Regions from separate parts of the Arthrobacter sp. UYCo732 genome, predicted to be linked through region 2. Evidence: riboswitches for the same ligand, from Rfam matches in the RefSeq annotation. Region 2 holds a riboswitch; the other holds the start of a gene.
What was found. A riboswitch is a leader RNA that binds a small molecule or an ion and turns the genes downstream of it on or off. The one in region 2 is predicted to bind cyclic di-AMP.
Positions count from the first base shown of each region.

Region 1 (7,095 bases), on a different contig from region 2:
CTTTTTAGCAGGGCAGTGACCGCGGCCAAAACACCTGCTGCCGTGCCGGATCCGGGGTGGTTTCCGTGCGCGGGGATAAGGCCCCGGGCGAGGAAATATCGGCCGCGACGTCGTCCAGGAACCCCGTGCCTGAACGGAAGAACCGCGGGCGTTGCCCGGCGATTGCCGTGAGCAGGGCGTCGTTGGACGTGATTTCCTCCTATACCTCCGCGCTGCTGCGCGTTCCGGGGATCCCGTTCGCGGTCTTGCCGGTCACGCTCAGAGATGTATGGCGGGTTCCGTGGTTGGCCAGTTCAAAGAGCGGATTGGCGGCAAGGTCCCGTGCCCGGGACGGGTTGATGCGGATCCATCGTGCCCCGGATCCGAGCATCCACATCCCGATGGCCACTTTCCTGAACATGGTTGCCCCGGCAGCTGCTCTGGGGGCCGCCGAGCATGCCCTGGAAGAGTTCCGGAACCTGATGTTGGTCCGCAAGGTCAAACAGACTGTGGAGCGTCGCCAGGCTGATTCGCCGCTCGCCCAGGCCAGGTTCACCCAGGCCTACGGCCAGGTTGCCACCGCACGGCTGCACTGGGAAGAAGCGGTCCGCGTGGCGGCCGCCTCCTTCGGGGGCCAGCCCGTCGCCTTCACTGATGAGGAGCGCGCGCAGTACCGGCTCTCCCTCGGCCTCAGCGGCCAGGCATCGGCGGAGCAGTCCGCCTCATCCTGACCGGCTCAGGCGGCAGCGTTCACCGCCTGGCGCACCCGCTCCAGCGGATCCAACGTGATGTCAACGTGCTGCTCAACCACGCCTCCCTGACCATGGACCCGATCCTGGAACAGTCCGGCCGCGGCCTGCTGGACCTTGGGTTTATCATTCCCGCCGAGCAGTTCTAGGGCGGACACAGGCAACGCACACAAAAGAACGGAACCCGGCACCTGCCGGGCTCCTTTTCTTTTCGTCGGCCTACTGGAAGTCGGCCAGCCAGGGATCCGGCCCGAAGACTTCATACTTTATGTACTTGGCGGGCACGCTTTTGGCGGTGAGGGCACTCCGTACAGAGTGCAGGAACGGCAGCTGGCCGCAGAGGTAGTGCCGGCCCTCCGCGATGCCCTGGACGCCACCACGGTGACGCATCACCGTCTACCCCGGCGTGGACCATGCCTCCCACAATGACACTGGGGAACGCTATAACGAGACCCAGGCGACGGCTGAGGGGAATGACACGCTGTCCTGGTTCGGGCAGCACGTCTGAGGACGCAACAGCGGCCGACGGCGGCTGGCGGCTGTGTGCCGACCGCCGCCGTCCAACGGCCTGGGGTCACGCTACGCGGACGAAGGAAGCGCCATGGAGCCAGCTGATGGAGTGGACCTCGGTCTTGAAGCCGTCCACGCCGCCACTGACAACCTGGCCGTTGCCGGCAAAGACGCCGACGTGTCCGGCGGTGATCACCAGATCACCAGGGGCTGGCGTCCCAACAACGCTTCCGTACTGGAAGAACTGGCCGGGTGCCAGGTCTCCCACACTCTTGCCGACGGAGCGCAGCGCCTTTTCCACCATGGCGGTGCAGTCCTGATGGACTCCCAGCTGAGAGTACGCGGACGCCAGGATTGCCGAGCCGGCCGAGCCGGATGGGGCCTGGACCGGAGCCGAGGTTGCCGCCGGCTTGATGCCGGTGTTGGCGGGAGCGGCCGGGGCGGCGGCGGTTTTGGCTGCCGGAGCCAGTGCTACTGCCTGCGCCACTGCCGGAGCTGCCTGCCCGGCGGCGGGGATCTGGATCTGGTCACCCGGGTAGATGACCGAAGTCAGGGACAGACCGTTCGCGGCCAGAACGTTGTTGAGGTCCACGCCGTAGGTAGCGGAAATCTGGCCCAGGGTGTCGCCGGAGACGACTGTGTGGGCGTTGGCCGGGGCCGGTGCAGGGGCTGGAGCCACGGCTGCTGCCGGTGCACTCGTTTGACTCTGAACGTTGGCCGTGCCGGAGCTGTCAGGTTCGTGGACGCTGGCCTGGGCCGGAGCGCTGAAGCCGAAAAACAGGCCGGAAGCAGCAGCGACCACAAGGGCCGGCCGTCCGATCGCCAGGGCACGGGACGCGGTGGTGGTGGCTGCACGATGGCGTGCGGCAGTGTACTTCTTGGACATGGTTGATTGCCTCTCCCATGCCTGCGGGGTGAGCTGTCGGGTTCGGGTCGGAGACACCCGGCCGGACGCCGCCGTGCAGGACGGGACGTATCGACTTAACCCCAAGGCTTCAGATGAAGCCGTGGAAACGTGGTTCCCCCGTCCCTGCCAGTTGAATTGCGCTGGGGTCCCGGGTCAGTGGCAGGGCTCGGCATACTGACGGGAATGTCCTGGCTTTGAACCGGGGCACTCAACGACCATAACGTCAGATTTTCCCCAATGTCACATTCCGGTAACGGAATGTACGGCCAAAAGACACCTTTATCTGCAGGCGGATCCATGCCGGAACGTCGACAACATCGCAGGTCAGCGCACATAAACCGTATATGCCCGGTTGGCTCACTAAACGGGCCCCGGATTGCCCAAAATTAGTTGGTTCACGGCCTGCGACTGACATTGGAACGAGCAGGACGTACCGACGGGAGGGGCAACGGGGATCTCTGCTGGATATCAATGCTTGGCCGGGAGTACGGGCAAGGGTGCGTTGCCCGGTAAGCTCACGAACTATGTCCCCGTTTGTTCAGAATATGCGGCTTCCCGGCCTCGCCGGAGGGAGTGGCTGTGGCCGTCCCCCTAACCTCCGCTGCACAATACGCTGTGGCCGAGGCCTCCCTGCAGGCGGCCAGTTCCCGGGTTGATGCACTGGCCGCCCCGTTGGCCCGGGCACAGGAGAAATCAGGCCGCCACGAGAAGGACGTCGGGCCCTCGCAGCCCAGTCGTACAAGACCGGCGGCACCAACATCGGTTTCTTTGTGGCCCTCGACGCACTACAGACCAACAACATCCACGGGCTAAACGTGGTGCAGATCGTCAGCGCCAAGACGGCGTCCCTGGTCCACAAATCGGCCGAGGCAGACAAGGCCGCCGAAGCGCTCGCCCAGCAGGAGCCTGCCGCCAAAGCCGAGCGCGAACGCCTCGCCGGCGAAGCTAGCACCAAGCTCTCCACGGCCCAGACGGCGCAGCAGGCAATGTCGCAGCAGGTCGCAGAGCAACAGGAGCACAGTACCGAACTCACCGCCCAGCCCGCCTCGCTCAGGGGAACAACAGGGGCAGTGGAAGGTGAATTCCGGCAAGGTCAGGCCCGGCTGGCCGCGAACGGCTGGGCCCAGGACCAATTCCAGTGCCTGGCGCAGCTCTGGACGAAGGAATCCAACTGGCTGACCACGGCCACCAACCCGTACTCAGGGCTTACGGCATCGCGCAGGCGCTGCCGGCCAGCAAGTACGCGAGCGCTGGCAGCGACTGGCTCGCCAGTTACCGAACCCAGGTTAAATGGGGAATGGCTTACATTGCAGACCGTTACGGGTCACTGTGCGCCGCCTGGAACCATTCCGTGATCAAGAACTGGTACTGAACCACGGTGGGTACCGGACCACAACGGTTACGTAACAACAACAGGTGTTCAACCTGACCGGGGGCCGGTGCCAGGCAGAGCCTCCCGCCGGTTTGGCAAATACCGCGGACCGGACGGGCGCTAGGCTTTTCCCATGGCTGATTTCGACCGGTTCCGGATCATGCTCGAGGACGAACGGGACCGAAAACTGGCATTGCTGCCGGCGCTCCGGGCGGATATCTCCTCAGCCAATGCCGCGCGCCAGGACTCCAACGCGGACGACGAACACGATCCTGAGGGCGCCACCATTGCCTTCGAGCTGTCCCAGGCCTCGGCGCTACTGGATCAGAGCAGCGCCGGACTGGCCCAGGTGGAAGCTGCCCTGCAGAGAATCTCCGACGGCACATATGGGGCGTGCGCTGTCTGTGGCCAGCAGATCGCCGAAGGCCGGCTGGAAGCCCGGCCGAGGACTCCGTACTGCATTGAACACGCCGCGGCCGGGCGCCAGGGGCTTTAGGTGACGCCAGTGAATCAAGCAGTCCAGGACGCCGCCGGGTTCATCGATACCACCGTGCAGAATGAAGGCACGTGGTACCGGGCCGAGGAAGTGGAGTCACGCGTTGGCAGGGCGTTGAGTTCGTACGGGGCATCCGTGGGAGCTGTGCGCGGCACCATCCGGGACGCCGGCAGGAAGTTCAAGGACCTTGGCCACGACGACGTGACCGCTTTGGCCTCGCAGCTGTGGGGCCGGCCGGGCCCTGGCCGGCGCCCGGTCTATGAGCGCCGGCTCGCCGCAGTGGTGCTGCTGCAGTCCCGGGTGGCGCTCCTGCGCCACTCCGACCTGACCCGGCTCGAGGGCTTTATCCGGTCCGCGCGCACTGCCGAGCTGGTGGACCCCCTGGTTGCCGACGTGGTGGTCGGCCTCCTGGCCGGGCTGGACGGTACCGAGCGCCAACGCGCCGGCGTGGTGATCGCACGCTGGCACCAGGACCCCGACGAGTGGATCCGCCACGCTGCGGCCATGACCGCAGAAATAACAGACCCGAGGAGACACACATGACGGACACCTACAACCTGGAACGCTTTGTTGCAGCCCAAGACGGCGGCGGGACCTACGGACAGGCACTGTCCGAGCTGCAGCTCGGCAACAAGCCGAGCCATTGGATGTGGTTCATCTTTCCGCAGCTGGCCGGCCTCGGCAGCAGCCCCACGTCCGTCAGGTACGCCATTACCTCCCTGGCAGAAGCGCAGGCTTTCCTGTCGCACCACCTCCATGACGCTGTTCCTGCGCGCTGCGCCCGGCGAGACAGTCTTCAAGACGGTACCGGCACGGTTCTTTGGCGGCGAACCGGATACCGCCACCGACGCTCTGCTCGCCGAGGGCAGGCACTGACCACTGTTTCCTTGTGGCGTTCAGTCGTACTCTGGGGCTGGAGGTGATTGCCATGGAGGCAACGCAAGGCGACAGGATCATCGTCCGGGGGAGGACGGTCGGAACTTCAGACCGGCACGGGGTGATTTTGGAAGTCCGGGGTCATGAAGGGCACCCGCCGTACCTGGTCCGCTTCGACGACGGACACGAAACGGTCATGTACCCCGGCGGCGATTTCGCCGTCGATCGCGGGACGGCAGGCCCCGGCGGCTGAAACGGAACGTCGGGCAGGACATGAGGATCGGCGCGCACCTGTCAGACTTGGGGCATGGATCATTCCCTGACTGCCACGTCCGCTGAGGCCGGTTCCCACGTTCCCCCTGCCATGGCTGGTCCGCGGGATCCAGGTGACGCATGGGTGGAAGGTGACCGCGGCAAGTTTTGGGGCAGGTTCGGTGCGGCCGGCGTGCTGGCGTACGACCCCGCCAAGGGTGTTCTCCTCCAGCACCGAGCACTCTGGAGCCACAACGGCGGCACCTGGGGACTCCCCGGCGGAGCCCTCCACCACGGTGAGGACACGGTCACGGGTGCCTTGCGCGAGGCGCACGAGGAAGCGGCGGTGCCCGCCGCCGGTGTGAGCGTGCTTTTCACCTCGGTGCTGGACGTCGGGTACTGGACGTACACCACCGTTGTGGTCCTGGTGACGGCGCCGTTCGATCCCGTCATCAGCGATCCGGAAAGCCTCGAACTTCAGTGGGTTGCGCTGGACGAGGTGGACCGGAAGGAACTGCACCCCGGCTTCGCAAAAGCCTGGCCGGATCTGTGGCCACGCCTGCCGGAGCTTTACGCCGGACCTGGTCAGTAGGCGCAGCCAGTAATCCTTGCCGAACTCCGCGCTGCCGAGGATGGGCAGGTGGTCCGATTAGCGGCTGCTGCGGTAGTAGATGGCCAGTCCCAGCCGGTTGCCCTTGGTGGTGTCCGCGAGCAGCAGCGGCCCGAGCGTTTCGGGCAGGTCGGCCGAGTCGACTTCCTGCAGGCACAGTGCGTCGATGCCAAAATTCCGTGCGGGCGCGAGGAGTTCGCCGCTTGCTTTGTGCTTCCGAAGGTTATAACTGATGACGCGCGTGCGTGGACACCTCGCCCGAGGGGCGCTAACAGGACCAATTTCAGAGTCTACCGAGATAGCGTTCCGCGGGCGCTAACATTTTGTTGCGTTCGTCACCCCGGCTCCGTGGCACCAGTTAGAGTTAATGATCATTCACCCATAACCCGGCGGAAGGGGCCAACGTTGACCAAGGAACTACCTGCACTTGCCCACGGTCCTTTCTACTATCAGTCGCTGGGGGGTGACCGCTTTCGCTCCACCATCCATGCCCAGGGCGCCTGGAACGAGCACGAACAGCACATGGCGCCTGCCGCAGGGCTGATGGCTGACAGCCTGGAGCGGCACGAACCCCGCGCCGATATGCGGATGGCCCGCCTGAGCTACGAGATCCTTGGCCTGATTCCAGGCGGTGAGTTCACCATCGAAACCTCCACCCTCCGCCCCGGCCGGAGCATTGAGTTGCTGCAGGCTGAGCTAGTTGCCAACGGCCGCGTGGCCATCCGTGCCACGGCGTGGCGGCTGATCACCGCTGATACAGCTGCGGTGGCTGCAGTCGAGGATGCCGCCATTCCGGCGCCAGAAGACTGCAAACCGTTCGACGGCGCGGCCATCTGGCCAGGCGGGTACATCCGTTCCCTGGAGATGCGCGTGGCCGAGGGGCATCGGCACGGAGCGGGCACGGTCTGGCTCCGCACAGAGCACCCCCTGACGGACAAAGCTGACAGCGGTGACTTCGCCCGCCTGATGGGCCTGGTGGACACGGCCAACGGGATCGCGGCCAGGGTCACCCCCGGTGAGGGCAGCTATGCGTTTCCGAACCTGGACCTGCAGATCCATATGTACCGCAGGCCTGGCGGCGAATGGCTGGGCCTGGACAACGCTGTCTCTTTCGGCAGTGACGGGATCGGCCTCACGTCCACCGTCCTGCATGATCTTCGGGGGCCGTTCGGCCGCGCAGAGCAGATCCTCACCCTCCGCAAGACCTGACGGCTGTGGCTGCCCGGCTTTGCGACTATTAGACGCCGGCGGCGCTTTTGCAGCTGTGCACCGCATTGTCCAGTGTGGGGAAGAAGTGGTCGGCATCGAACCGGGTGCCCACGCCGTACCGGATCAGGCGGTCCT
Region 1 covers NZ_JBEPPJ010000001.1:495,945-503,039, forward strand. Annotated here, with positions in the region: gene ABIB45_RS02365 (polysaccharide deacetylase family protein) at 200-388, opposite strand; gene ABIB45_RS02370 (hypothetical protein) at 381-710, shown strand; gene ABIB45_RS02375 (hypothetical protein) at 948-1,118, opposite strand; gene ABIB45_RS02380 (hypothetical protein) at 1,135-1,236, shown strand; gene ABIB45_RS02385 (C40 family peptidase) at 1,303-2,124, opposite strand; cyclic di-AMP (ydaO/yuaA leader) riboswitch at 2,128-2,297, opposite strand; gene ABIB45_RS22540 (hypothetical protein) at 2,955-3,278, opposite strand; gene ABIB45_RS22545 (aggregation-promoting factor C-terminal-like domain-containing protein) at 3,284-3,517, shown strand; gene ABIB45_RS02395 (TraR/DksA family transcriptional regulator) at 3,651-4,013, shown strand; gene ABIB45_RS02400 (DNA alkylation repair protein) at 4,014-4,556, shown strand; gene ABIB45_RS02405 (DUF1810 family protein) at 4,553-4,936, shown strand; gene ABIB45_RS02410 (DUF1918 domain-containing protein) at 4,942-5,142, shown strand; gene ABIB45_RS02415 (NUDIX domain-containing protein) at 5,197-5,733, shown strand; partial or broken gene ABIB45_RS02420 (hypothetical protein) at 5,794-6,033, opposite strand; gene ABIB45_RS02425 (thioesterase family protein) at 6,157-6,960, shown strand; gene ABIB45_RS02430 (STAS domain-containing protein) at 6,989-7,095, opposite strand, start outside.
Region 1: another riboswitch for cyclic di-AMP. It lies ahead of ABIB45_RS02385 (C40 family peptidase); the one in region 2 lies ahead of ABIB45_RS12660 (M23 family metallopeptidase).

Region 2 (7,095 bases):
GGTCCTCCAGGCCAGCCAGCCACTCCGGATAGGAGTCGCCGATTCTTTCCTGGCCGGCGTAGATGCCGCCGAGCATGGCCACCACTGCTGCGAGCTGCGGGCCGAAGGTATCCCGGACCTGCCCTGGCACGGGCAGGCCTTCCGCCACGACTTCGGATCCGGTGAGCAGAAGCTTCACCACCGGCTTCCCGCGCACCAACAGGTCATCGTGCCCCGCCAGGGCGGCGACGGCCAGATGGGCCGGGTTCAGGGTGACGCCCGCCTTGACCAGGACGTCCCCCGCAGCTGCTTCCTCACCCGCTTTCCGGATATGCTGGCCGTTCTTGGGCTCGCCGGGGCGGGCGGTGCCGCCTGTAAGCAACAGCGGCAGGCCGTCGTCGTCCGTGCCCAGCACCGCACTCTCGCTGCGCAGCACCCCCTTGGCTCCGGGCGGAATCAATCCCCCAGTGACAATCCGGCTGGCCTGATGCGGAGCCAGCCGCCGGCCGGCCTCCGCCACAATCCACGGACCGCCGCCGTTGACCGCCCAGCCGTCCATCGCGGAGGACGCATAATGCGGCATATCGTGCAGCGCGGTGATGGCTTCAACCAGGACCCGCCCCAGTGCCTGGTCCAGCGGGACCCGTCCGGGCGGAATCGGCGTGGCACTGTCAAAGGCGGCTTGGCGCGCCTCGTCCCAGGTATGGGCCAGGTGCGTTGCGTGCGCCTCAGCGGCGTGCACCTCAGGGGCAGGAAGGGAATGCTGCGGGTCGGGGCTCCCGGGTTCGTCGCCGGAGGCGGCGGTCATTCGGCGGTGATCATTCGACGGGTACCCCGGTGGGTTCGGAATCGTAGTCTGCAGCGAGGGCCCGGGCGCGGTCCATGGCTGCGGTCATGGCGGCAGCGTCCGTAACCTGTCCCGATCCCGCTGCCAGGCCCGCCGCCAGCCCGGCAATAAAAGTTGTCAGCGGTGCCGCCGGGCGGACCACCGAGTGGGCGGCCACTCCAGCCAGCGACAGGATGGCGTTCACGTCAATCTGGACGTCTTCAAGTTCGTATGCCTGCAGCAGCGCCCGGCACCACTCTTCCAGCGTCTCGTCCTGACTCTTCACGCTCTGCCTCCCAAATCATCTGCGGCCGCGTTGCTCCGGGATCCACTGAGCGGATCCGGGCCGGCCACACCAAGTGCGGCGGCGTCGTCCCAGGTGTCCACGTCAGCTGTGGAGCCGGCCGGAACGGCGACAGGCTGTAGGTCAAGACTAGCAAGGAGCGCCCCGACCGAACCGTTGATTAAGCTTCCTTTAGCGGCAAGCTCGGCCACTGAACGTTGTAGCGCAGCCGTGCTATAAAAGCCCACCAACGGCTGTCGCCGGCCATCCTGCGAGACAGCCACCACTCCGTCCGCGGCCACTGCCGGTCCGCCGGCTTCCAAGGCCTTCCGGAGGGCGGCCACCGCGTGCCGAACATTGGGCATGTCACAGGCCAGCACCAAAGTCAACCGGGGACGGCATCCGCCGGTGGCGTCCCCTGCCGCGGCACCTCCTACGACAGAGAGATCCTGCACTGCCGCGAGCCCGGCCGCGATGGCGGCCGCCGGACCGCCGAACGGCGGCTCCTCACGGCAGCTGAGGATCCCGGCCGGCATGTTCCCGGGGCCAGGACCCACGACGGCGATGGCCCGGGCACCTCCGGCAGCGGCGACCGAACGGCGCAACAGCGTATCGCCGTCGTATGTCAGGCTTTGCTTGGGCACGCCGCCAAGGCGCGCGGAACGGCCACCGGCGAGAATGACGGCATCAAAACTTAGGGGGTCAGCGTCCACCCTCCCAGCCTAACGGCGGTGGCGCGGTCAGGCCGCCCGTTCAGGCAGCAGGAAGGGGTCCCAGGCCGGCGTCGGCTTCTCCAGCTCCTTGATCTGCCAGATGGTGCCATGCGGCGGCTCCGGCACAACCTTCAGCTTCCACCCCATTTCGGCAGGGGTGTGGTCGCCCTTGGTGTTGTTGCACCGAAGGCATGCGGCCACGAGGTTCTCCCACGAGTCGGCGCCACCCCGTGATTTGGGCTGCACATGGTCGATGGTGTGGGCACCTTTGCCGCAGTATGCACACCGGTGACCATCACGCCGCAGGACTCCGCGGCGGCTGACCGTAGTGCTCTGGTTGTATCGGGGGCGGATGTAGCGGTTCAGGAGAATCACGGACGGGCGGCCCAAGATTTCCTGCGGACCCACTACAGGGTCATCGCCTTCGGCAATAACGCTGGCCTTGCCCGTGAGCACAAGCACCAGCGCCCGGCGGAAGGTGACAACCGCCAGCGGTTCATATCCAGCATTCAGAACGAGAGTGCGCATGCACGTACCTCTTCGTGGCCGCACCCGTCAGGGGCACGAGGGCCGGCTGCCCCCGGCATATCCGGGCTATGGATCGACACCACAAGAGTAAACAGAAAATGCCGGTATCAACTAATTACCCGTTCCGTGGCGCTACGTGTCGGGCCCGCCGGGCGTCCAGTCCGGGGTGGAACGGCAGGAGCAAGCAAAGGGACCCCCGCCATCAGGCGGAGGTCCTTTGAAAGCTCAATCAACTACTAGGACACGCGGATGAAGACCGGTCCCGAACCAACGTTGGCGCTGAATACAACGGTCTGGTTGCCGTTGTAGCCGCCGTGCACAGCCTGGCCGTTGCCGGCGTAGACCGCGATGTGGGCCATGCCGGCTCCGCCGTCTGCGTAGTAGATCAGGTCGCCGGGCTGGGCTTCGGCTGCACTCACGGTGCGGCCCAGGGAGAGGTAGCCAGCGGGCCAGTCGTGGAAGTTGATGCCCACTGCGGCGAGCGAGTTGGTCACCAGCATGGTGCAGTCCTGGCTCACACCCAGCTGTGCGTAGGCTGCGGACAGGATGGCCTGGCCCTTGCCGCTGGCAGCCACCGGAGCGGCGTGCGCGGACGGAGTGGACGCCGCCACCTTGATAGTGGCTGCGGGCTTGGCAACCGGAGCGGCCGGAGCCTCAACAACGGGCTCCGCCACCTTAACGGGAGCCGGTGTGGTGGTCACAGCAGGCTTCTCGTAGGAGATGGCGATGGTGGAAGAGGCCGAAATGATGGCCGGCGCGGAGACCCCAACCTCAAGGTTGGCGGTGGAGACTGCTTCGCGCTGAACGTTGGTCTCTGCCGCGTTCGCCGCGATACCACTGGTCAGGACCAGGCCGGAGGCTGCAGCGATAACCGCGGCCTGGCGGCCCATGCCGCCGGCGTTGTCGCCGACAGCCTTGGCAATGACAGCCAGCGAGTTGGTCTTGGTGACCTCGGCGCGGTGGCGTGCAACAGTTGCACGTGTAGTCATTTAATTTCTCTCTTTCGTGTTCCTAAGGACCGCGTGGGCAGCCCAACGGCGTTGGACGCGCCGGCATCTTGGGGGTACGCCGGCACGCCCCGAACGGGGATGTGATGAAGAGTTCCAGTGAAGAAACGGTTGCAGCCCAGGGCTGCGGGGGTTACAGCGCCGGGGTGAAGAACGAGGACGTGCCGGTGGCTGCAGCCGCGTGCAGCAGGGTGCCCTGCGACGGGTTCAGCGCACTGATCATCATGCCGTTGCCGACGTAGATGCCAACGTGGGCTCCACCGTTCTGCATAACGAGGTCGCCGGGAGTAGGGGTTGCGGTAGGCCGCATGGCCGTCCAGGCATTCGTGCGGGGGATGCTAATGCCGGCCTGGGCGTAGACCCACTGGGTGAAGCCGGAGCAGTCCCAGCCATTGGGAGTGGTGCCACCCCAGAGGTAGGGGTGACCGATGCCGGTGTACGCAATTGCTGCCAGACCCGAAGCCGCGGCGGAGGAAACGGTGTCCGCGAGCTTGCTCTTGACAGCACCCGCAGCTTCCGTTGCCGTTGCTGCTGTTTCCGTAGCCGTGGACTGCGCCCGGACCCGCTCAATCCTCGGAGCTGCAGTGGTTTTGACCACGGGGCGCTCGAAGGAAACAGTGGCCGTGGGTGCGGCAGTTACGGCTAGTGCAGTCTGCGCGGAACCGGACTCGGTGGACGCGGACACACCAGCGGTGGTGTCCGCGGCGTTGGCCGGAAGCCCCAAGGTCAGGATGAGACCCGACGCAGCTGCGATGACAGCAGCCTGGCGACCTACGGTCCCGGCATTTGCACTAACGGCCTTGGACACGGAGCCCAAGGGGTTGGTGCGAACCGTTTGCGCGCGGTGACGCGCAGAATTATGACGTGAAGACACGAAGGTAGCCTCTCCCAATGCCTGCGAGGTGAGCTGTCGGATTCGGATGGGAGTTCACCCGGCCGCGCTGCTTCCTGGGAAGCTTTGCGACTTAACCCCAAGGCCTTCAAAATCGAAGACCAAAATTGGTTCCCCCGCCCCTGCCAGACGATGTAATGCGAACGGACCTTGAGCGGTGGCAGAGCTAGGCAATCCACTCAAGAACGTCAACTTCGGAAAAGTTGACGCGCTTTAGACGGTACAGGAGTTCAAGGACAATGTCACATTCAGGTCACGGCTTGTCACTGTGATCTGAGAGTTGACCATCATTTAATGCTCAGAGCCAGCCTGTGGGGTCAACAACTTCGCCGTTGACCTGTACCTCGAAGTGGAGGTGGCAGCCGGTGGAGGCGCCCGTGGTGCCACTGAGGGCAACAACCTCGCCGCGGGTCACTTTCTGTCCTACCTTGACGGTAGCGGAGGACAGGTGGTTGTACGTGGTTTCCAGGCCATTGCCATGGTCCACCACAACCCGGTTACCGCCGCCGTACTGGTGCCAGCCGACGAACGTCACGGTGCCGCTGGCAGCAGCCAACACGGAAGTGCCGCACTGGGCCACATAGTCCTGGCCGCGGTGGAAGTCACCGGAACCGCCGGTAATGGGGCTGATCCGGAATCCGAACGGAGAGGCGGTGATCAGCTGGGCAAGCGGTGCGCCCAGGCTGCCGGCGGAGGACGCGGGGGTAATGGATCCAGCCGATTGTGCGCTCAACAGCTGCTTCAGCTTGCCGTCGGGATCGCCCTGCGTAACAACGGCGGAGCGACTGAAATCGATCTTGGCGGCTGCTTCCGCGGAAACCTCGGGCTGCGGGAGCCCGGACACCGCAGCGACGGACTGGCCAGGCTGCTGATCTGCCATCGACGGGCCCGCTACCGGAACCGTCACGGTAAGGACCAGGCCAGTGGCCGCAAGCGCAATGCCGGCCTTCTGGCCGATGCCGCTGGCGGCGGCGAAATCGGTGATCTGCCGGAATGCCCCCCGGCGGTTACGGCGCGCTTCGCGCTGCGGATCGCGGGGCCTCTCCGCAGAGAAACCCTCGGCCGCCCGCGGCGCCGGAGCGGGGCCTGCCGCACGCCGGCGGCCCCTGGAGTATTGCGTGGTCAAGAATGTTCCTCTCTGGATAGCCTGCGAAGTTAGCTGTCGGATTCGGGTCAGAGAGTGCAAAGACCCGGTCCGCCGTAACAAGCACTTGGCGCAGAGATATCCGGTGAGGATCCTTCGCTGGAAGAGGCTTGCTGCTGACGGACTTCACCCCAAGGCGTCTTGCGACTGCCGGTTGTGGTTCCCCCGCCTCTGCCAGTTGGTGACTCGTGCACCTGATCCGCTGGCAGAGCTCGGCTCCGGATCAGGTAACGTTTTTGTATCGACGCTTGGGTTAACTATATGCGATCAAGATACCCAGTAACAATTCCGTTATCTTTTGCGGAATGGCCACTGATGCGCTACTGGACATCCCGAATCAAGCCTTTACCCGCTCTTTTCGCAGGCCAGCAACGGCGCCTCTCCCGGCGGTCAGCCTCGCCGCAACTTCACCCCGGCGGCAACCCGGCGCTGACTCAGGCTCCTCAGCGGATCGCAACGAAAACGTGGGCTGCCACTTCGGGAGGCAACTCGAGAGCACCCTCAATCCCGGGAACCCGGACGGAGATGTACTCCCCTACACGCTCCAGTAAGACCGAGGCGCCAGGCCGGATCCCACCTTCATCCAGCTGTACCAGCAACTCCGGCTCCACCTGGATAGGTTCAGCCAGCCGGCTGACCGTCACGTTCGACGTCGGGCCGTATGCGAGCATGGCCGCAACGAGATTAATAACACCGTCTTCAGGGACCGAGGGCTTTCCACCCAACGCGGCCAGCCCGGGGATGGGATTGCCGTAGGGCGATTCGGTGGGGTGGTCCAGCAGTTCGTAGATGCGCCGCTCAACCCGCTCGCTCATCACGTGCTCCCAGCGGCAGGCTTCCTCATGGACGTAGGCCCAGTCCAGGCCAATAACGTCAGCCAGGAGGCGTTCAGCGAGCCGGTGTTTGCGCATGACCTCCGTGGCGCGCTTGCGCCCGGTCCCGGTGAGTTCCAGGTGACGGTCCCCGGAGACCACTACCAGGCCGTCGCGCTCCATCCGGCCGATGGTTTGGGACACCGTGGGTCCGGAGTGCCGCAGCCGCTCGGCGATGCGGGCGCGAAGTGCAACGATGTTCTCTTCTTCAAGCTCCAAAATGGTTCGAAGATACATCTCCGTGGTATCGATCAGATCCGTCATCCAGCTCAGCTCCTCGAGCGCAGTACCTAGCGTTGTCCCACCGTATCGTGTCCCAGTCGAGGCGAGGTCCGGTGAAAAGCTTAGCCTATTTTGAGTTTGTCCGGATAATCGCCGGGCGGCCCCCGATCGTCTCGTTGACTGAACTATGACGCTGCCGGTTCCCGCCCGATCTACTGTTTCAGGCAGAATAAAAGCGGCCCTCGTTACAGTCGCTGCTGACTGCCGGCCACCCCACTGTCCCGGACGCCAACCCCGTCCCCGCCGAATTTGGAGCCCTTGTGAGCGAAACCAGCATCACTATTCCTGCCGATCTGCTGCCCAAGGACGGACGCTTCGGCGCGGGACCCTCCAAGGTCAGGCCGGAGCAGCTTGAGGCGCTCTCTGCAGCCTCACGGACCATCCTTGGCACCTCGCACCGCCAGGCGCCCGTCAAAGACCTCGTGGGTTCCGTCCGCGAGGGCCTCAGCCAGTTCTTCCGCGCTCCCGAGGGCTATGAGGTTGTCCTGGGCGTCGGCGGCTCCACTGCTTTCTGGGATGTGGCAGCCTTTGGCCTGGTGGAGAAGAAGGCCCAGCACCTGTCGTTCGGC
Region 2 covers NZ_JBEPPJ010000008.1:102,407-109,501, forward strand. Annotated here, with positions in the region: gene ABIB45_RS12630 (molybdopterin molybdotransferase MoeA) at 1-787, opposite strand, end outside; gene ABIB45_RS12635 (DUF6457 domain-containing protein) at 798-1,091, opposite strand; gene mobA (molybdenum cofactor guanylyltransferase) at 1,088-1,801, opposite strand; gene ABIB45_RS12645 (HNH endonuclease) at 1,829-2,329, opposite strand; gene ABIB45_RS12650 (NlpC/P60 family protein) at 2,566-3,318, opposite strand; gene ABIB45_RS12655 (C40 family peptidase) at 3,470-4,144, opposite strand; cyclic di-AMP (ydaO/yuaA leader) riboswitch at 4,215-4,387, opposite strand; gene ABIB45_RS12660 (M23 family metallopeptidase) at 4,527-5,354, opposite strand; cyclic di-AMP (ydaO/yuaA leader) riboswitch at 5,358-5,575, opposite strand; gene ABIB45_RS12665 (iron-dependent transcriptional repressor DtxR) at 5,816-6,508, opposite strand; gene serC (phosphoserine transaminase) at 6,787-7,095, shown strand, end outside.